3 regions of the Escherichia sp. TC-EC600-tetX4 genome follow, and region 3 is predicted to be linked to each of the others. Evidence: predicted binding sites of a transcription regulator. Region 3 holds the regulator's gene; each other region holds the start of a gene.
What was found. Region 3 encodes PurR, which represses purine synthesis genes. Its sites were predicted from a motif close to CANGCAAACGTTTGCNTG; they were not measured.

Region 1 (7,288 bases), 1.7 Mb from region 3:
CAATATTCAGGATGGCTGCATTATGCATGGCTACTGCGACACTGACACTATCGTTGGGGAAAACGGCCATATCGGGCACGGAGCGATCCTGCATGGTTGTTTGATTGGTCGCGATGCATTGGTCGGGATGAACAGCGTGATTATGGATGGCGCGGTCATTGGCGAAGAGAGCATTGTTGCCGCCATGAGCTTTGTCAAAGCGGGCTTTCGCGGCGAGAAACGCCAGTTGTTGATGGGTACGCCAGCCCGCGCTGTACGCAATGTTAGTGACGACGAGTTACACTGGAAACGGTTGAATACCAAAGAGTATCAGGATCTTGTCGGGCGCTGTCATGTATCGTTACATGAAACGCAGCCACTGAGGCAAATGGAGGAAAATCGCCCCCGTTTGCAGGGGACGACGGATGTGACGCCTAAACGGTGATCTTGCCGGATGCGACCTGGTTGCTGGATAAGATGCTACAACATCGCATCTGGCAAGCAGGACGCCCGGTATCAACGAGATAAAATTAACGACGCATACTCTTTGACAACATCATCTGCCACTTCTGCTCGCGGTTAAGTTCCGTGAGCGGAACGGCAGGAATACGCGGCGTCTTTCTTACACCGACTAATTTTTCCCGACTGTTATTGCGCAGGCGCGCGTAAATTTGCTCATCGATATCGACCACTTTAACCAGTCGCTGACACTGGCATCCCCGCCCTTCCAGCTTATTAGGGATCATCTTAACTTCGCAGCTTATTTCTGTGACTTCCGACAGAATATAAGTCAGGGTATTAACCGCCTTGCTGTGTTCAATATCGAAATGAATAGAGATCTCTCTTGCTATCACCCACCGATTTTCAGCCATCATCCATTCGGCGATTAACAAGTAGAGTGGTTTTTCAACATATCCTTCACACATACGAACTCCAGTTTCACAAATTAAAAGTCTGGCTATGACTCGTTTTGAAGCAATTAAACAAGGCCATATTAAAATTGTGGATATATCGATAGTATGCAACTTCACCGTCGATAAGTGTGAGCTAAATCCTGCTTATGTCATCAAAAATATCGATTCCCCAAAAGATTTACTTAATGGGCAAAAAAAAACGGTCCTCATCAGAGAACCGTATTAGTTATTCGATCAAATTAGCGGATGAAAAATATCTGCCATGACACGCTATTATTTGATCTGTGCGTGCATTTCCTGCACCGAAATTACTTTTTCAGTCGCATCGGCATTCAGCGCCATCGCGGTGGCAAAGCCGCCGTTCAGGGTGGTGTCGTAATGCACTTTATATTGCAGCGCACTGCGACGAATCACGCGGGAGTCTTCAATCGCACGACGGCCTGAGGTGGTGTTGATGATGTAGGTATATTCGCCATTCTTGATACGGTCCTGAATGTGCGGACGGCCTTCATGCACCTTGTTTACCAGACGCGGGTTGATACCTGCTTCGCCCAGCACAATCGCCGTGCCGTGGGTCGCATCCAGCTCGAAGCCCTGTTTCAGCAGTTTTGCCGCCAGGTCCACCACGCGTTCTTTATCGCCTTCGCGCACGGAAAGCAGCGCACGACCGTGTTTCTTCATGGTGGAGTTGCTGCCCAGCTGCGCTTTGGCAAACGCTTCAGCGAAGGTGCGGCCCACGCCCATGACTTCCCCGGTAGAGCGCATTTCTGGCCCTAACAGCGGGTCAACGCCCGGGAATTTATTGAACGGCAGCACCACTTCTTTCACCGAGTAGTACGGCGGGATAACTTCTTTGGTTACGCCCTGCTCAGCCAGCGATTTGCCAGCCATCACGCGCGCCGCCACTTTTGCCAGCGGTACGCCGGTGGCTTTGGAGACGAACGGAACGGTACGCGCCGCACGCGGGTTAACTTCAATCAGGTAGACTTCGTTGTTTTTCACCGCAAACTGCACGTTCATCAGGCCGCGCACCTGCAATTCGAAGGCCAGTTTCTGCACCTGCTGGCGCATCACATCCTGAATTTCCTGACTTAAGGTGTAGGCTGGCAGAGAACATGCGGAGTCACCGGAGTGCACGCCCGCCTGCTCAATATGCTCCATGATGCCGCCAATCAGCACCATTTCGCCGTCGCAGATGGCATCCACGTCAACTTCTACCGCGTCATCGAGGAAGTGGTCCAGCAACACTGGCGCATCGTTAGACACGCTGACCGCCGTCTGGAAGTAGCGACGCAGGTCAGCTTCGTCATAGACGATTTCCATCGCCCGACCGCCGAGAACGTAAGACGGACGTACCACCAGCGGGTAGCCAATCTCTTTCGCCTTCTCTACCGCCATTTCAATAGCGGTAACGGTGGCGTTCGCCGGTTGTTTCAGTTTCAGACGCTCAACCGCATGCTGGAAGCGTTCACGGTCTTCTGCACGGTCGATAGCATCCGGGCTGGTGCCGATAACCGGTACGCCAGCAGCTTCCAGCGCGCGCGCCAGTTTCAGCGGGGTCTGACCGCCGTACTGGACGATAACGCCTTTCGGCTTCTCGATACGCACGATTTCCAGCACATCTTCCAGAGTTACCGGCTCGAAGTAGAGGCGGTCGGAAGTGTCGTAGTCGGTGGAGACGGTTTCCGGGTTACAGTTAACCATAATGGTTTCGTAACCGTCTTCGCGCAGCGCCAGCGAGGCGTGTACGCAACAGTAGTCGAATTCGATACCCTGACCGATACGGTTCGGGCCGCCGCCAAGCACCATGATTTTTTCACGGTCGGTAGACGGATTCGCTTCGCACTCTTCTTCATAAGTGGAGTACATGTAAGCGGTGTCGGTGGCGAACTCTGCCGCACAGGTATCCACGCGCTTATAAACCGGGTGCAGGTCATACTGGTCACGCAGCTTACGGATTTCCGCTTCGCGTACGCCCGCCAGTTTTGCCAAGCGCGCATCGGCAAAGCCTTTGCGTTTCAGCTGGCGCAGGAAGTCAGCGTTCAGGCCAGTGATGCCCACTTCCGCCACTTTCTCTTCCAGACGCACCAGCTCTTCAATCTGTACCAGGAACCAGCGGTCAATGTTGGTCAGGTTGAAGACGCCGTCCACAGACAGGCCCGCACGGAACGCATCGGCGATGTACCAGATACGATCTGCGCCTGCGTCTTTCAGTTCGCGACGGATTTTGGTTAACGCTTCCGGGTCATCCAGGCTCACTTTCGGGTCGAATCCAGTCGCACCGACTTCCAGGCCGCGCAGCGCTTTTTGCAGGGATTCCTGCTGCGTGCGACCAATCGCCATCACTTCGCCAACCGATTTCATCTGAGTGGTCAGACGGTCGTTAGCACCGGCGAATTTTTCGAAGTTGAAGCGAGGAATTTTAGTAACCACATAGTCGATGGACGGCTCGAAGGAGGCCGGAGTACGTCCGCCAGTGATGTCGTTCATCAGTTCGTCGAGGGTGTAACCCACCGCCAGTTTCGCCGCCACTTTAGCAATCGGGAAACCGGTCGCTTTCGACGCCAGCGCCGAAGAACGGGACACGCGTGGGTTCATTTCGATAACAATCAGACGACCGTTTTTCGGGTTCACCGCAAACTGAACGTTGGAACCACCGGTTTCAACGCCGATTTCACGCAGCACCGCCATCGAGGCGTTACGCATGATTTGATATTCTTTGTCGGTCAGCGTTTGGGCTGGCGCGACAGTGATGGAGTCACCGGTGTGGATGCCCATCGCATCGAAGTTTTCGATAGAGCAGACGATGATGCAGTTGTCGTTTTTATCACGCACCACTTCCATCTCGTACTCTTTCCAGCCGATCAGCGACTCATCAATCAGCAACTCTTTGGTCGGAGAGAGATCCAGACCGCGGGCGCAAATTTCTTCAAACTCTTCACGGTTATAAGCGATACCGCCGCCGCTACCGCCCATGGTAAAGGATGGGCGAATAATGCACGGGAAGCCCACGTCAGCGGCAACCGCCAGCGCTTCTTCCATCGTGTGTGCGATACCGGAACGCGCGGTTTCCAGACCAATTTTCTTCATCGCTACGTCGAAACGACGGCGGTCTTCTGCTTTATCAATCGCATCGGCAGTGGCACCAATCATGGTGACACCGAACTCTTCCAACACGCCCTGACGTTCCAGCTCCAGCGCGCAGTTCAGCGCCGTCTGACCGCCCATCGTTGGCAGCACCGCGTCCGGGCGCTCTTTTTCAATAATCTTGCGTACAACTTCCCAGTGAATCGGCTCGATGTAGGTTGCATCAGCCATTTCCGGGTCGGTCATGATGGTCGCCGGGTTGGAGTTCACCAGAATGACGCGGTAACCCTCTTCACGCAGGGCTTTACACGCTTGCGCGCCAGAGTAGTCAAACTCACACGCCTGACCGATAACAATCGGGCCCGCACCCAGAATCAGGATACTTTTTATATCTGTACGTTTTGGCATGGCTCTTTTACTCCTGATTACTTAGCGGTTTTACGGTACTGCTCAATTAACTCGATAAAGTGGTCGAACAACGGCGCGGCGTCGTGTGGACCAGGGCTGGCTTCAGGGTGCCCCTGGAAGCTGAATGCCGGTTTATCGGTGCGATGAATGCCCTGTAACGTACCGTCGAACAGGGATTTATGCGTGACACGCAGGTTTGCAGGTAATGTTGCTTCGTCCACCGCAAAACCGTGGTTCTGGGCGGTGATCATTACCACGTTTTTCTCCACATCTTTAACCGGATGGTTGCCGCCGTGGTGACCAAATTTCATTTTGACAGTCTTCGCACCGCTCGCCAGCGCCAGCAGCTGATGACCGAGACAGATGCCGAATACCGGAATATCGGTTTCGAGGAATTTCTGGATGGCGGTAATGGCGTAATCGCACGGGGCCGGGTCGCCAGGACCGTTGGAGAGGAAGATGCCGTCTGGATTCATTTTCAGCACATCTTCCGCAGAAGTTTGCGCCGGAACGATGGTCAGGCGACAGCCTCTATCCACCAGCATCCGCAGGATGTTGCGCTTGGCACCAAAATCATAAGCCACGACGTGGAACGGCAGCTCGTCTTCTTTTTTCGCTTCTGGCAGGCCACCGGTCAACGTCCAGCTCCCTTGTGTCCAGCTATAGGCTTCTGCGGTGGTCACTTCTTTTGCCAGATCCATGCCATTCAGACCTGGGAACGCGCGGGCTTTTTCTAACGCCAGCGCCGCATCCGGGTTATCGCCCGCGATAATGCAGCCATTCTGTGCGCCTTTCTCGCGCAGTAAACGCGTCAGCTTACGGGTATCGATATCGGCAATCGCCACGATGTTATGGCGTTTCAGGTAAGAAGAGAGGTCTTCGGTATTACGGAAGTTGCTGGCAATCAGCGGCAGGTCGCGAATCACCAGACCTTGTGCATGTACCTGAGAAGATTCTTCATCGGCGTCATTGGTGCCGACATTGCCAATATGGGGATAAGTAAGAGTAACGATTTGACGAGAATAGGAAGGATCAGTGAGGATTTCTTGATAACCGGTCATTGAAGTATTGAAAACGACTTCCCCAACCGCCGAACCTGTTGCCCCTATGGCCCGACCGTGAAACTGGGTTCCGTCTTCCAGAACCAATAGCGCTGACTTAATCAAAACACCCTCCAGAGAATATTCACTCACTTTATTTGCATATTAATTCACAATGATGACGTAAATCAATGCAAATCTGCTTACCGACGAATTTCTGGCAAACGGCGGCATTCTGGAGATATGGGCGCTAAAAGTCAACTTAATGGCGGGATTTTTTATATTATTTTGTGGCTCATGCATGTTTTACAGGCATTAAGCGACAAAAAGATCATCTAACCTGTTCTGGAAAACGCTTGCGCAGCAAGAAGATTGCATGAAATAAAAACGAGCAGAAAAAAGTGGACCAAATGGTCAAAATTTACATTAAAACAACAAAAACAGAAGACAAAACATGTAATTTTTGGCACTTATAGACAATTTAAAAACATAACACCAAAAATAAAAGGGCCAAAAATTAAAGCCCTTTATAATCAATAAATTAAATGTGTTATTTTTGCACCATAACAAATATTTTGTGGTTACAAATTATTGAGATCAAGTACATCTCGCATATCAAAAAGACCGCTTTCCTTACCACTCAACCACAAAGCCGATCTTACCGCGCCGTTAGCAAATGTCATACGGCTGGACGCCTTATGGGTGATCTCCAGACGCTCGCCAATATCGGCAAACATCGCGGTATGTTCACCAACGATGTCACCTGCACGCACGGTGGCAAAACCAATGGTGCCAGGCACACGTTCACCGGTGTGGCCTTCACGACTGTAGACCGCGCAATCTTTCAGATCTTTATCAAGGGCGTGGGCGATCGCCTCTCCCATTGCCAGTGCGGTGCCTGACGGCGCATCAACTTTATGTCTATGATGTGCTTCAATAATTTCGATATCGGTGTAGTCACCCATCACTTTGGCTGCTTTCTCCAGCAGCTTAAGCATGACGTTAACGCCAACGCTAAAATTGGCAGCAAAGACAATCGCAATATCGGCAGCGGCGTCACGAATTGCTTGTTTACCGGCTTCGTCAAACCCCGTAGTGCCGATCACCATCCCTTTGCCATGCTGGCGACAAAAAGCGAGATGGTTCAGCGTACCTTCCGGACGGGTAAAATCGATAAACACATCAAAATCATCTTTTACCGCATCGAGGCTGCTTTGCACGGTAACGCCTGTTTTCCCGGCTCCGGCCAGCTCACCGGCGTCGCTGCCCAGTAAAGAAGATCCTTCACGCTCCAGCGCAGCGCCCAACTGCACGCCCTCTAATGCCAGCGCCGCCTGAATCAACTGGCGGCCCATACGCCCCCCGGCTCCCGCGATGGCAACGCGGATGTTTGCATCATGCATAGCTATTCTCTTTTGTTAATTTGCATAGACCGTTTTCAGAGTAACCAGCGCATCGCTACGCCGCCAGCCAAAAACGCTGATAATTAGAAATTAATGATAAACAGGGAGGGATATCAGTGAAAGGCATGAGTCGATGAATGACTGCATGCCAATAACATGTGACAGGTTACGACGCCAGAGCCAGCACCTCAGCCACCCACTGCTGGAAGCCTTTCACATCCAGATCCAATGCCACCTGTACATTGGCTGGCTTGCCCAGGCAACCGTCGATATCAACCACCGTCGTGCCTGAGGTAAATTCGCCCTGAGTTTCCACTGCCACAAAACAGGGTTTGAGAGTGAACAGGTCCGGGCGCACCAGCCAGGCGATGGCGCAGAGATCGTGCATTCGCAAGCCGCTTTGCATACTGCCGCTACGGTAGTGGCTAAACAGGGCGTGAAGCATTTTCCCGGTACG
Region 2 (7,288 bases), 690 kb from region 3:
GTAAGTACCGTCAGCGCGCATTTCGGCAAAGGCTTTGTTCAGTGCTTCGCGCAGTTCGTTATCTTCTTTACGCAGGCCCATGCCGGTCCCTACGCCAAACAGTTTTTCATCTTTAACAGACGGGCCACCGAATTTGTAATCTTTACCGACAGGTTGTTTGAGGAAACCTTCGCTGGCAGCGACCTCATCCTGGAACGCGGCATCAATACGTCCGGCAGTCAGGTCAGAATAAATGTTGTCCTGCCCCTGATACGAGACGATTTCAATGCCTTTTGGTGCCCAATGTTCATTACCGAACGTCTCCTGGGTGGTGCCCTGCAATACGCCTACCCGTTTGCCTTTCAGCGACTCGACTGTCGGCTGAATGTCAGAATTTTTCGCCACCACCAAACGAGAATCGGCAGCGTACAGTTTGTCGGTGAAGGCTATTTCTTGCTGACGTTTTTCCGTAATGGAAAGCGATGACATGATGGCGTCAATCTTCTTCGCTTTTAAGGACGGGATTAACGCATCCAGCGGATTTTCGACAAACGTACATTGCGTATTGATGCGTTTGCATAATTCCTTTGCCAGATCGATATCGAAGCCAACCAGTTCGCCTTGTGAATTTTTTGATTCAAATGGCGCATAGGTCGGGTCGGTACCGATGCGGATGTTTTGCGGAATCGCAGCAAACGCCGCAGTTGCGCTGGAGAAGGCCAGAACCAGAGAGAGCGATAGCACCAGTTTTTTCATAATGTCCTCAACTGACAGTCTTTTTATAGGGAATATTTACAGGTTTGTTACACTTATCGTGCCATAAAATTGACCATCAAGGCAAAATATCCCGCCCCGTTAGACGTATTATTTTTCATTAAAAATGCTTAAGTATGCATTTCAATGCACCACGATAGTGCAACAAACCTGGCGTGCACCATGATGATCATTCCATCAGGTACAGCTTCCCAGCGACGTATCAGTCACCGTAGACATTAAAGTCGAAATACTTTTTCGCCATCTTGTCGTAGGTGCCGTCCTGACGCAGCTCGCCAAGCGCCTTATTGAAGGCAGCCGTCAGTTCAGCATCATCTTTACGTAGCCCTACACCGGTGCCATCACCGAAGTATTTTTTGTCTTTTACTGATGAGCCAGCAAAGGCGAAATCTTTACCAGCAGGTTGCTTGAGGAATCCTTCGCTGGCAGCAACTTCATCTTGTAACGCAGCATCCAGACGTCCTGCAGCCAGATCGGAATAGACCAAATCCTGGTTGGCATAGGCCACCACATCCACGCCTTTACTACGCCAGGTCTCGTTAGCGTAAGCTTCCTGGGTTGATCCCTGCAGCACACCAACATGTTTACCTTTCAGTGAATCCAGCGTTGGCTGAATCGGTGAACCTTTGGCCGCAATCAAACGAGAATCTGCGGCGTACAGCTTGTCGGAGAAGGCAATCTCCTGCTGACGTTTATCGGTAATGGAAAGCGACGAAATAATAGCGTCGATTTTTTTCGCTTTCAGTGAGGGGATCAGCGCGTCAAAGTCACTGGCAACCCAGGTACATTTCACCTGCATCCGTTTGCACATCTCGTTACCGAGATCGATATCAAAGCCAACAAAATCACCTTTAGCATCTTTCGATGAGAACGGTGCGTAGGTGGTATCGGTTCCGATACGTACCGTCTCCGGTAGCGCCGCATAGCTGGAAGCCGCTGTGGAGAGACCGACTAACAAAGACAGAGCGAGAATCGACTTCTTCATACATAACCCTCAAGTGAAAATGGCTTTTTTATGTTGTGTATTGTGTTGTGTGTTTGCAGGCTCTTTCATGCAGGTCTTATGCCATCTTGACGACAACAGTAACATTCAACGTTAAATATGTTAATAAGACGTTGCATTATTGTCCTGAAGTTGAAGATAGCAGGTATAGCGGTTGAATCGCAGCGTTTCGATTGAATGGCAGAAACAAAATGTCGAGGATTTGATCGCGGTTGCAAAATTGCCCTGAAACAGGGCAACAGCGGAGTTATGCGCCCTGCCAGCGGGCAAAGAGATCTTCAGGAAGGGTTATCGCAAACTGGTCAAGAACACGATTAACCGTCTGATTTATCACATCATCAAGGGATTGCGGGCGATGATAAAACGCCGGAACGGGAGGCATAATCACCGCACCGATTTCTGCCGCCTGAGTCATTAAACGCAGATGGCCTAAGTGCAATGGTGTTTCACGCACGCAGAGCACCAACGGGCGACGCTCTTTCAGCACCACATCTGCCGCACGGGTCAGTAAGCCATCAGTATAGCTATGGACAATGCCGGAAAGGGTTTTGATTGAACAGGGTAAAATCACCATCCCCAGCGTCTGGAAAGAACCGGAAGAGATGCTGGCGGCAATATCGCGCGCATCGTGCGTGACATCGGCTAATGCCTGCACTTCGCGCAGAGAAAAATCCGTTTCGAGGGATAAGGTCTGGCGCGCTGCCTGGCTCATCACCAGATGCGTTTCGATATCTGTGACATCGCGCAGAACCTGTAATAAGCGCACGCCATAAATCGCGCCGCTGGCACCGCTGATGCCTACAATGAGTCGTTTCATAAATAGTTGCCCTGTCAGACTTGCAGGCAGACTTTGCAGGATTTCGGCGGGAGTTGCAAGTCAGGGTGCCAGACCGGCACCCTCAGCGAAGGCATCATCCTTCGTTATGCATTTCGAGATTTTCCACTTCGTTCTGACGTTGCACTGCTTTGGCGTCATCATTACGTAACGTATCGAGGAAATCGAGGTAGCCCTGATCAACATCTTTGGTGACGTAGACGCCGTTGAACACCGAGCATTCAAACTGCTGGATATCCGGATTTTCAGCGCGAACGGCGTCGATCAGATCGTTCAGATCCTGGAAAATCAACCCGTCAGCACCGATGATCTGGCGAATTTCATCAACTTCGCGACCGTGAGCGATCAGTTCCGTGGCGCTCGGCATATCAATACCATAAACGTTCGGGAAGCGAATTTCCGGTGCCGCAGAAGCGAGGTACACTTTCTTCGCTCCGGCTTCGCGTGCCATCTCGATAATCTGCTCAGAAGTGGTGCCACGGACGATGGAGTCGTCGACCAGCAGGACGTTTTTATCGCGGAACTCGGCGCGGTTGGCATTCAGTTTACGGCGCACGGACTTACGACGCAGCTGCTGGCCCGGCATGATAAAGGTGCGGCCAACATAGCGGTTTTTAACGAAGCCCTGGCGGTACGGTTTGCCCAGAATACGAGCAATTTCCAGCGCGATATCACACGAGGTTTCTGGGATCGGGATCACCACGTCGATATCCAGATCTTCCCATTCGCGGGCAATTTTCTCGCCCAGTTTCGTGCCCATATTCACACGCGCGCTGTAAACGGAAATTTTGTCGATAAACGAGTCCGGGCGGGCAAAGTATACATACTCAAACAGGCACGGATTGCTGACCGGATTGTCAGCACATTGACGGGTAAACAACTGCCCTTCTTCAGTGATGTAAATCGCTTCGCCCGGCGCGACGTCACGCAGGAAATCAAAGCCCAGCGTATCGAGCGCTACGCTTTCGGAAGCGACCATATATTCTGTACGGTTCTCGTCAATATCACGTTTTCCCAGTACCAGCGGACGAATCCCGTTTGGATCGCGGAAAGCAACCATACCGTGGCCGATAATCATCGCCACACAGGCATACGCGCCGCGGATTAAGCGGTTTGTGGCAGCAATGGCAGCGAAAATATTGTCGGCTTCCAGCGGGTAGTGGCGGAAGTTGTCCAGCTCGCTGGCGAAGATATTAAGCAGAATTTCCGAGTCGGAAGTGGTGTTGATGTGGCGGCGTTTTTCTTCAAACAGTTTTTTACGCAACTCGTGAGCGTTGGTCAGATTGCCGTTGTGGGCAAGCGTAATGCCATACGGGGAGTTAACGTAAAACGGCTGCGCTTCAGAGGCGCTGGAGCTGCCAGCCGTGGGGTAACGCACATGACCAATGCCCATATTGCCCTGCAAACGCTGCATATGGCGAGCTTCAAATACATCGCTCACCAGCCCGTTCGCTTTACGCAAACGGAAGCAGTTATTGGCATCTATGGTGATGATGCCGGCGGCATCCTGACCGCGATGCTGAAGCACCGTTAAGGCATCATAAATCGACTGGTTAACCGGCATAACACCGGCGATACCGACAATACCGCACATACGTCTTTTTCCTCGTTAAGCCACATCTCAGAGCACTTACGCTCTGGGCAAGAAACTTGACGAGCTTTGCAGATAATCAAAAAAACATCTGATGATAAAACTGAATTGCGGGATCAGCTGTGATTTGCTCCAGTCTTCGCTTTTCGACACCCCGGTAAAGGAGTCGAGAAAGAAGAGAATGGCAGCAACAATCAACACACCGCGCAACGCACCGAAACAGACGCCCAGCACCCGATCGGTGCCTGACAACCCCGTTTTCTCCACCAACTGGCCTATCACGAAGTTCACGATAGCACCAACGATCAGGGTAGCGATAAACAGTACCGCGATGGCAATCCCATTTCGAACCAGTTCGTCTTCAAAGCCCGTAAACCAGACTGACAGGTAAGTGTAGTAATGACTGGCAACAAAGAAAGCACAACCCCATGTCACCAGCGATAACGCTTCACGAACAAAGCCGCGGATCAGGCTAACCAGAGAGGAAAAAGCAATCACCGCGATTATGGCGTAATCAATCCAGACCATATGTGTCCCACGATTTTACGCCCTGTCATCCTGTTCGGGGCGCATTCTAACAGAAAAAGAAAACGTTTGCGTAGGGATTTCCTTCCCGCGCATCAATAAAAATGGCGCTGAAAAAATATTCAACGCCATCGACTTTTTATGCCTTTGCGGCATCGGGCAATGCGTGTCGGATGCGGCGTAAACGCCTTATCCGACCTACGGTTCTACCCCTGCGTAGGCCTGATAAGACGCGCCAGCGTCGCATCAGGCAAGACCGTATTAATTCGGCGTATAGCCCATTACCACGCCACTTAAGCCAGAAAGTTGCTTCAACTCACCCAGCGAACCTTTCAGCTTATCTTTCGAGGCATCCGGCCCAACCAGAATACGGGTAATTTTACCCTGCACTGGCGTGGATGGCGACGTATAAACCCGATAACCGGCACCGCGCAGCTTACCGACAATCTCATTCACTTTATCGGCATTTTTCAGCGCACCCAGTTGCACAACATAGGCTTTACCCGTCGGTGCAGCTTTTTCTTCCACGACCGGCTTCGGTTCTGGCTTCGGCGCAGGTGGTGCTTCAACCTTTGGTTTAGGCGGCTCCACCGGTTTCGGCTTCGGTGGGGCGACCGGTGCAGGTTCCGGTTCAAACTCGGTGTTATTGGCTGCAATAGTGGCCGGATCGAGCGACGGTGCTGCGGCATCACCTGCCCGCACCTCTTCCGCTGCGCCTTCCGGCGGCTGCGTCGGTAACGCCTGGGTGGCGGCTGGCATCATATCAGGCTCATCACGATCGCCCGCTTTCGGCACCAGCGGGATAGCCGCGAACTCATCCTGATAATGTTTTTTCTGCCCGTCCAGCAGCCCTGGAAGTACAATCACCCCCAGCGCCACCAGCACGATCGTGCCCACTAACCGATTCTGAAACTTACTTGCCACCGCTTCTCCTCGCGTCAATCACTTCCATGACATGTGCGACCGTGTGGAAAGAACCACACACCAGCACGGTGTCTTCCGCTTTAGCGTCCGCCATTGCGGCATCCCATGCCTGCGCAACGCTATCAAATGATTTGCCGTTACCCAAATGCTCAAGCAGTTGTTCTGCCGTGGCACCGCGCGGCCCTTCCAGTGGCGCACAATACCAGTCATCAACCACGCTTTTCAACCAGGCCAGAGTTCCGGCAATATCTTTATCATGTAGCATACCGATAACCGCCAGCACGCGCCCGTTTTTCGGTAGCGCTTTCATACGCCCGGTGAGATATTCCGCCGCATGTGGATTATGCGCGACATCAAAAATAACGCGTGGCGACTCGCTCACAATCTGGAAACGTCCCGGCAAAATTGCGCTGGCAATCCCGTCGCGAATGGCATTTTCACTGACTTCCAGCCCGCTGGCACGCAGTGCCGCCAGCGCTGTTGCGGCATTCGGTTGCGGGACAAGCGGCAACGGCAGATTTTCCAGCGTGCCGTGAGCATCGCTAAACGCCCAGTCATGATCGGTGACGGAATAGTTCCACTCAACGCCCCGACGTTGTAACAGTGCACCTTTTTCCTGCGCCACATCAGCAATGGTAGAAGGCATTTCCGGCTCACCGACAATTGCCGGTTTTTCGCTGCGGAAGATGCCTGCTTTCTCGCGACCAATACTTTCGCGATCTGGACCCAGCCAGTCGGTATGATCCAGCGCAATACTGGTTACTACCGCGACATCGGCGTCGACAATATTGGTTGCGTCCAGACGACCGCCCAGCCCTACTTCCAGAATCACCACGTCAAGTTGTGCCTGCTTGAACAGCCACAACGCCGACAGCGTACCGTACTCGAAATAGGTCAGGGAAATATCACCGCGTGCCGATTCAATCTCCGCAAAAGAGGCGGTGTGGGCCGATTCCGGCAATTCCTGGCCCTGCACACGTACGCGCTCGGTATAACGCACCAGATGAGGCGAACTGTAGACGCCCACTTTGTACCCTGCCGCCATCAGAATCGACTCCAGCGTACGGCAGGTGGTGCCTTTGCCATTCGTACCCGCAACGGTAAACACAAATGGCGCTGGTTTCAGGACGCCAAGACGCGCCGCGACCAGGCTCACGCGCTCAAGGCCGAGATCGATAGTTTTACTGTGCAGGTTTTCCAGATAAGAAAGCCACGAAGCCAGAGGCGACGCGGCTTGAGGAGTGCGTTTGATAATCATGGTATCCGCTGATTCGTTACGGTGAGAATAGCAAAAGGGCAGAGCCAGTGGCCCTGCCCTTATCAGTTATCAGGCCTCAGGTTCCTGATCCGGTACCGGGGGTACCACTACGCCTTCACGCGGCGCTTCAGGATTCGGCGCTGGCAGATTCATCAACTTCGCCAGAATGCTCGCCAGTTTCAGGCGCATTTCCGGACGACGGACGATCATGTCGATCGCGCCTTTCTCGATCAGGAATTCACTGCGCTGGAATCCAGGCGGCAGTTTTTCGCGAACGGTCTGTTCGATAACACGCGGACCGGCAAAGCCGATTAACGCTTTCGGTTCAGCGATGTTGAGATCGCCCAGCATGGCGAAACTTGCAGAAACACCGCCCATCGTCGGGTCGGTCAGCACGGA
Region 3 (7,288 bases):
CACAGCATCCCCAGACTACCTAACGCAAAAATTGTCAGGCCGATTAATAATACCGGTTTACGACCATAACGGTCGGAGAGCGGCCCCCACAGAAGCTGGGCTGCGGCAAAACCGGCAAGGAACAGACTAAGGCTGGCACTGACAGCAGACGCAGGCGTTTGCAGGTCGGCCTGTATGGCGGCGAAAGCAGGCAGATACATATCGGTTGCCAGAAAACCGAGTACGCTCAAACCCGCCAGCCAGACTAAAAATCTTTTCCCAGGTTGCATGTATATTCTCTAAATCTCTCAATTAAACACCGCCGCAAAGTGTAGGGAGTGAAATTAGTGTTGTGAAACGGTAATATTTGATGACTGGTTTCAAAAATTTTGCAGGCAGACTATGTGGTCAGAATATTCACTCGAAGTTGTTGATGCGGTAGCGCGTAATGGTAGTTTTAGCGCTGCGGCACAGGAGCTGCATCGCGTTCCTTCTGCGGTCAGCTATACCGTGCGTCAGCTGGAAGAGTGGCTGGCGGTGCCGCTCTTTGAACGACGGCACCGTGATGTGGAGCTGACCGCTGCTGGAGCGTGGTTTCTCAAAGAAGGGCGCTCTGTTGTCAAAAAAATGCAGATCACCCGCCAGCAATGTCAGCAGATAGCGAACGGCTGGCGCGGTCAGTTAGCTATCGCAGTGGATAATATTGTCAGGCCAGAACGTACACGGCAGATGATCGTTGATTTTTATCGCCATTTTGATGATGTCGAACTTCTTGTCTTTCAGGAAGTGTTCAACGGTGTCTGGGATGCGCTTTCCGACGGGCGCGTGGAACTGGCGATTGGCGCAACACGCGCGATTCCGGTAGGCGGTCGTTATGCCTTCCGGGATATGGGGATGCTAAGCTGGAGTTGCGTTGTTGCCAGTCACCACCCGCTGGCGTTGATGGATGGCCCGTTCAGCGATGATACGTTGCGCAACTGGCCGTCGTTGGTGCGCGAAGACACCTCGCGAACGCTACCTAAACGTATTACCTGGTTGCTGGATAACCAAAAAAGAGTTGTCGTGCCTGACTGGGAATCATCGGCAACCTGTATCTCGGCAGGATTATGCATAGGGATGGTGCCAACACATTTCGCCAAACCGTGGCTTAATGAGGGGAAGTGGGTAGCATTAGAACTGGAAAACCCCTTTCCGGATTCGGCATGTTGTCTGACATGGCAGCAAAATGATATGTCGCCTGCGTTAACCTGGTTGCTTGAGTATCTCGGCGATAGTGAGACGCTGAATAAGGAGTGGCTGCGGGAGCCGGAAGAGACTCCCGCAACGGGTGATTAACGACGATAGTCGCGGAACGGGCCGTCAGCCACGGAGCGGCGTTCAATCAAGCGCGGATGCACTTCAATAGACTGCGGTTCTTCACGTTTGTTGACGATACGATCCAACAGCATGTTGAACGCTGTTTCACCCAGCGAATCTTTTGGCTGATGGATCGTGGTCAGCGCCGGCGTAAAATAGCGCGCGTTGCGCACGTTATCATAACCGATCAGCGAAACATCCTGCGGGACGCGCAGGCCCATTTCATCAGCAGCACAAAGTGCGCCCATTGCCATGATATCGCCACCACAGAAGACGGCAGTAGGGCGATGCGGCTGCGACAGGATTTGCTGCATGGCGCGATAACCGGATTCAGGTTCAAAGTCACCCTGCACAATCCAGCTTTCCGGCACCTTGATCATCGCTTCTTCCATCGCCTTCATAAAACCGGCAAGGCGGCCTGCGCCGGTGTTACGTTCCAGCGGGCCGGGGATGACGCCGATTTCGCGGTGACCGCGTTCAATCAGATAACGCCCGGCCATGTAGCCGCCTTCGAACGCGTTATCAATGACCGCATCGGTGAAGTCAGCTTTTGCTTCACCCCAGTCCATGACCACCATTGGGATATGGCGATACTCTTCCAGCATCGCCAGCAACGGCTCTGGGTACTCAGAACACATCACCAGCAGACCATCGACGCGTTTTTGCGCCATCATCGACAGATAAGCCCGCTGTTTCTCAAGATTGTTCCACGCATTGCCCAGAATCAGGGTGTAACCTTTCTGGAAGCAATTTTTTTCAACTGCTTCAATGATCTCGGCAAAATAGGCCGCTTCGCTGCTGGTCGCCAGCAAACCGATAGACTTGGTGTGGTTAACCTTCAGGCTACGCGCCACCGCGCTAGGGGAGTAGTGTAATTCTTTAATCGCTGCCCACACGGCGTTGCGCGTTTCTTCAGCGACGAAACGTGTTTTGTTGATCACGTGTGACACAGTTGTAGTGGAAACGTTTGCTCGTTTCGCTACATCTTTTATTGTTGCCATTCCATTTCACTCCAGACCCTAACTTCAGCTCCTGCAAAATCGCAAGGTAAACGTTTGCCTTTACACACCTTACGCACAACAAAAGTGTTGCGGTACGCCGGAAAAACGACACGGAGCGTCAGGAAGGGGTCAATGGCCAGTACGCAAATAGTGTAAGCGTGGAATTTTGGCCGATCTTGACGAAAAGGGGAAGTGGTAAAAACACTTATCATTATAAATGACGGGAGATTTTTTCATCACAGTGTGTAAAAATGCGTAATATCACTTTTTGTGTGGTAATAAAAAAGGAGAAAACTTGATGAGCACCGACCTTAAATTTTCACTGGTAACAACGATTATCGTCCTCGGTTTGATCGTAGCCGTGGGTTTGACTGCCGCGCTGCACTGATTTCCTCTCGAGGGAGCGCGTTCTCCCTCGCATCTCCTTCCTGTTTGTTAGCAAAATGGCAAAAGTGTTTTCTCTTTTTGTTATTTTCATTTTTTTGTGATTGCTGTCATGCTTTCGCCACTTTAATGAATATCGCGTAATGACGCGAAGAGGTGGAGATAAGGCATGAAAATTAACTATCCGTTGCTGGCGCTGGCGATTGGCGCGTTTGGTATCGGGACAACGGAGTTCTCGCCAATGGGCTTGTTGCCCGTCATTGCGCGCGGTGTGGATGTCTCGATTCCCGCTGCCGGAATGTTAATCAGTGCCTATGCAGTTGGCGTAATGGTTGGCGCGCCGCTGATGACGCTTCTACTTTCTCATCGTGCCCGCCGCAGTGCGTTGATTTTCCTGATGGCAATTTTCACGCTCGGCAACGTACTTTCCGCCATCGCGCCGGATTATATGACCCTGATGCTTTCACGCATTTTGACCAGCCTGAATCACGGAGCATTTTTTGGTTTGGGTTCAGTCGTGGCCGCAAGCGTGGTGCCAAAACATAAACAGGCCAGCGCAGTTGCCACTATGTTTATGGGGTTAACCCTGGCAAATATCGGTGGCGTGCCGGCGGCGACCTGGTTGGGTGAAACCATCGGCTGGCGGATGTCATTTCTGGCAACGGCGGGGCTGGGAGTGATTTCAATGGTAAGTCTGTTCTTCTCATTACCTAAAGGTGGTGCAGGGGCACGACCTGAAGTGAAAAAAGAGCTGGCGGTATTAATGCGTCCGCAGGTGCTGTCTGCATTGCTGACGACGGTACTGGGAGCTGGTGCAATGTTTACTCTCTACACCTATATCTCTCCGGTACTGCAAAGTATTACCCACGCAACACCGGTGTTCGTCACGGCAATGCTGGTGCTGATTGGTGTCGGATTCTCTATCGGTAACTATCTCGGCGGCAAACTGGCAGATCGTTCAGTTAACGGCACGTTGAAAGGCTTTTTGTTGTTGTTGATGGTGATTATGCTGGCAATCCCGTTCCTGGCCCGCAATGAGTTCGGCGCAGCTATTAGCATGGTGGTGTGGGGCGCAGCAACCTTTGCGGTCGTACCGCCGTTACAGATGCGCGTGATGCGTGTCGCCAGTGAAGCGCCAGGTCTGTCTTCATCAGTCAATATTGGTGCCTTTAATCTTGGAAATGCGCTGGGAGCAGCTGCTGGTGGTGCGGTAATTTCCGCTGGGCTGGGATACAGCTTTGTGCCGGTGATGGGAGCGATTGTCGCGGGACTGGCATTATTGCTGGTGTTTATGTCAGCCAGAAAACAACCTGAAACAGTTTGCGTTGCTAACAGCTAATTAAACAAAAACGCAGAAGGATAACCTTCTGCGTTACAGTTGCTGACAACGTGCGATTTATCTTGCCGGATGCGGCGAGTGCCTTATCCGACCTACATCGATGATCCGCGTAGGCCTGATAAGCGTAGCGCTTCAGGCAATGCTGCATTTGCCATCAGTTATTATGCAGCGAGATTTTTCGCTACGAATTCCCAGTTCACCAGCGCCCAGAAGTGCTCCAGATAGCCAGGACGTGCATTGCGATAGTCGATGTAATAAGCGTGTTCCCAGACATCAACGGTCAGCAGCGGAGTCGCATCGGTGGTCAGCGGAGTACCCGCGTTAGAGGTTGAAACGATAGCCAGTTTGCCATCGCTGTTTTTCACCAGCCAGGTCCAGCCAGAACCAAAGTTTTTGATCGCTGCATCAGTAAACTGCGCTTTGAAATCGGCAAAGCTGCCAAAAGATGCGGCGATAGCTTCAGCGACTTTTCCAGTCGGTTCGCCACCGGCGTTCGGTGCCAGGCAGTTCCAGTAGAAAGTATGGTTCCAGACCTGAGCTGCGTTGTTGAATACGCCACCTTCAGAGCTGCGAATAATCTCTTCCAGTGATTTACCTTCAAACGCGGTACCTTTAATCAGGTTGTTCAGGTTAGTGACATAAGTCTGATGGTGCTTGCCGTAGTGATACTCGATGGTTTCCGCAGAAATGTGCGGTGCCAGAGCATCTTTAGCATATGGTAGTGCAGGTAATTCGAATGACATTGCTACTCTCCTTTATTATTAATTTGCATACGTACAATAGCCTTATTGTGCGTATGGATAGGGTAGCAAATTAAAAGGTGAGACAAAAGATGAACTTACCCTGTTGCCGTAACAACAGGGTAAAGTTTTAGCGAAGTGTTTTTGGGGTCATTACCCGACGAGCGCCAACATAGTGGCGCTGCCAGTAGTCTTCACTGAGAGAAGTGATTTGAATTTCCTGACCTGTGCGCGGTGACTGAATAAATTTGCCGTTGCCGACATACACGCCGACATGATCGGCTGTGCCGCGTCCCTGAGTACGGAAAAAGACCAGGTCGCCGTTTTTCAGTTCACTACGTTCGATTGGCGCTGCATCACGCAGGTGATACATTTCATTCGCCGTACGCGGAATACGAATTTTCACCAAATCTTTATAAGCGTAATAAACCAGGCCGCTGCAATCAAAACCGGTACGCGGTGAGCTGCCACCCCAACGATATGGCTTACCAATTTGCTGCATCAGTTTATTCATTGCCACTTTCGTAGCTTTTTGCACCTTCGCTTTGTGCGCGTCGGCAAGAGTTCCTGACGCGGCATTTTTGACTTTCACACAATGCGATTTATAGCCCTTACGTTTGGTACACTTTTCGGTAAAGCTGGCTGAGGCCGTTTTATTGACGGCGTGTTTGCTGCGAGTTTTGGCGTTTTTAGAAGCGGTAATGGAAGATTTTTTAACGGAAGAAGCGGTTTTGCTTTTGGTCGTACTTTTACTGGCGGCTTTTTTCGCTGTTTTCTGGGTCTTTTTGGTGGTTGCCGTGCTTTTCTTTTTATCTGCTTTTTTGGTGATATGAGTGGTAGCAGAACTCTCCCTGGCTTGCTTTGAAGCATGGGCCATAGGCGTTAAAGGCAGGGTGGTAAAAAGTAAAGCACAGAGCGTGATCGAAATACGGTTTATCCGCGCCACTGAGCGTCCCTCTGTAAAGGCAGGTCTATCATGCCTGCGTCTGATTTACAAAACTTGATGATTCTAATGCATAGAAGAAGAGAAAGTTAATAGCTTTTATTGTTAAAAAATACGTTTCGTTGGCGAGCGCAAAAAAATGCAGCAGTGAAAGCTAAAAATGGTTATAAATACGCCAGTTTGCCGGCATCAGAGAAGAAACGAATATTTGAAATGCAACAAATAGAGCAAAGGGATAAAATAGCAAAAGCGTGATGAAAATGTTATTTTCCGATGCCGCACTGACCCGCTACAATGTCAGATTACTGCCGTAAAGAAGTTTGAGGAAGCAAGACAATGAGCACCACTATCGAAAAAATCCAACGCCAGATTGCTGAAAACCCGATCCTGCTGTACATGAAAGGTTCACCGAAACTGCCGAGCTGCGGTTTCTCTGCCCAGGCAGTCCAGGCGCTTGCCGCATGTGGCGAACGTTTTGCCTATGTTGATATTCTGCAGAATCCGGACATTCGTGCGGAACTGCCGAAATATGCTAACTGGCCGACCTTCCCGCAACTGTGGGTTGACGGCGAGCTGGTCGGCGGTTGTGATATCGTGATCGAAATGTATCAGCGTGGCGAACTGCAGCAGCTGATCAAAGAAACTGCCGCTAAATACAAGTCTGAAGAGCCGGACGCGGAATAATCCGTCCTGCAATACTGACGGATGCGAACGGGCATCCGTCAGTCCTTTCTCTATCCCCAATCCAGCCCTTGTGGCGAACTTGAAAATCCCGCCTCACGCAGCAGCGTAAACATCGGCGTTTGCCGGACCGGTAGATCATTCACTTCTGTTAGCGTAAAGCGCAGCCGTGGTTCGCGACGCAGTGCGGTAGTCAGCGCGTGGAAAACCTCTGGGGCGAGTAATTCCTCTTTTTCCTGCCAGACCAGCATTTTTTTGCCACCTTGCGCCAGATAGAGTAACAATTTGCCGCCAGAAACGACCACCAGCGCACCCGCCCGACGCGTTGGAACCAGCGTTGCCGGATGTGCAGGCCAGGGCAGAAGATTTCCCCACACATTAGCCGGATCGTTGGCAGAGAGCGCCACTGGTGTATAGTGGCGCGTTTGCGTGGCTTGTGTCGCCAGATCGCGCAATCGGTCAATAGTCAGACGTTCAGCGAATTGCGCGCCACCCAGACCTTCTACAAAACGACCTCGCATAATTCGCCCGGAGTCTTCCATACTTCGACAAAGCGTTTGCATCGATGGAAACCCGCCAGGGATATTTTCGGCTATCACCGCCTGACGACTGATGATGCCGTAGCGGTCGAGCATATTTTCCGCCAGCGCCAGCATCCTTTCGGTATCGTTTAGTGGCTCCACCTGCAATAACGACCAGCGTCCAGCCAGATTTGGTGTGTTGTAAGATACCCGCGGCGAGACGGGTTGCGCATAGACAGGACGTCCACGACGAGCCCGGTGACTGCGGCGAGTTGAGGTGCGTGCGTTGGAACTGCTGCGGGTGAGGGCGCGTAACGGTGCCCAAATGTCGCTGGTGATGACGC

Region 1: the regulator PurR is predicted to act here: its motif matches at 5,774-5,791, upstream of carA (glutamine-hydrolyzing carbamoyl-phosphate synthase small subunit).
Region 2: the regulator PurR is predicted to act here: its motif matches at 4,766-4,783, upstream of cvpA (colicin V production protein).

The regions. Positions count from the first base shown of each region.
Region 1 is NZ_CP079924.1:3,817,437-3,824,724, forward strand. It holds gene caiE (carnitine operon protein CaiE) at 1-424, shown strand, start outside; gene caiF (carnitine metabolism transcriptional regulator CaiF) at 510-905, opposite strand; gene carB (carbamoyl-phosphate synthase large subunit) at 1,167-4,388, opposite strand; gene carA (glutamine-hydrolyzing carbamoyl-phosphate synthase small subunit) at 4,406-5,554, opposite strand; gene dapB (4-hydroxy-tetrahydrodipicolinate reductase) at 6,010-6,831, opposite strand; gene rihC (ribonucleoside hydrolase RihC) at 6,998-7,288, opposite strand, start outside.
Region 2 is NZ_CP079924.1:1,446,807-1,454,094, reverse strand. It holds gene hisJ (histidine ABC transporter substrate-binding protein HisJ) at 1-735, opposite strand, end outside; gene argT (lysine/arginine/ornithine ABC transporter substrate-binding protein ArgT) at 956-1,738, opposite strand; gene ubiX (flavin prenyltransferase UbiX) at 2,004-2,573, opposite strand; gene purF (amidophosphoribosyltransferase) at 2,668-4,185, opposite strand; gene cvpA (colicin V production protein) at 4,222-4,710, opposite strand; gene dedD (cell division protein DedD) at 4,969-5,631, opposite strand; gene folC (bifunctional tetrahydrofolate synthase/dihydrofolate synthase) at 5,621-6,889, opposite strand; gene accD (acetyl-CoA carboxylase, carboxyltransferase subunit beta) at 6,959-7,288, opposite strand, start outside.
Region 3 is NZ_CP079924.1:2,138,964-2,146,251, forward strand. It holds gene punC (purine nucleoside transporter PunC) at 1-269, opposite strand, end outside; gene punR (DNA-binding transcriptional activator PunR) at 382-1,314, shown strand; gene purR (HTH-type transcriptional repressor PurR) at 1,311-2,336, opposite strand; gene cydH (cytochrome bd-I accessory subunit CydH) at 2,635-2,724, shown strand; gene KXD89_RS10300 (MFS transporter) at 2,890-4,059, shown strand; gene sodB (superoxide dismutase [Fe]) at 4,221-4,802, opposite strand; gene mepH (peptidoglycan DD-endopeptidase MepH) at 4,930-5,745, opposite strand; gene grxD (monothiol glutaredoxin 4) at 6,079-6,426, shown strand; gene KXD89_RS10320 (ATP-dependent helicase) at 6,477-7,288, opposite strand, start outside.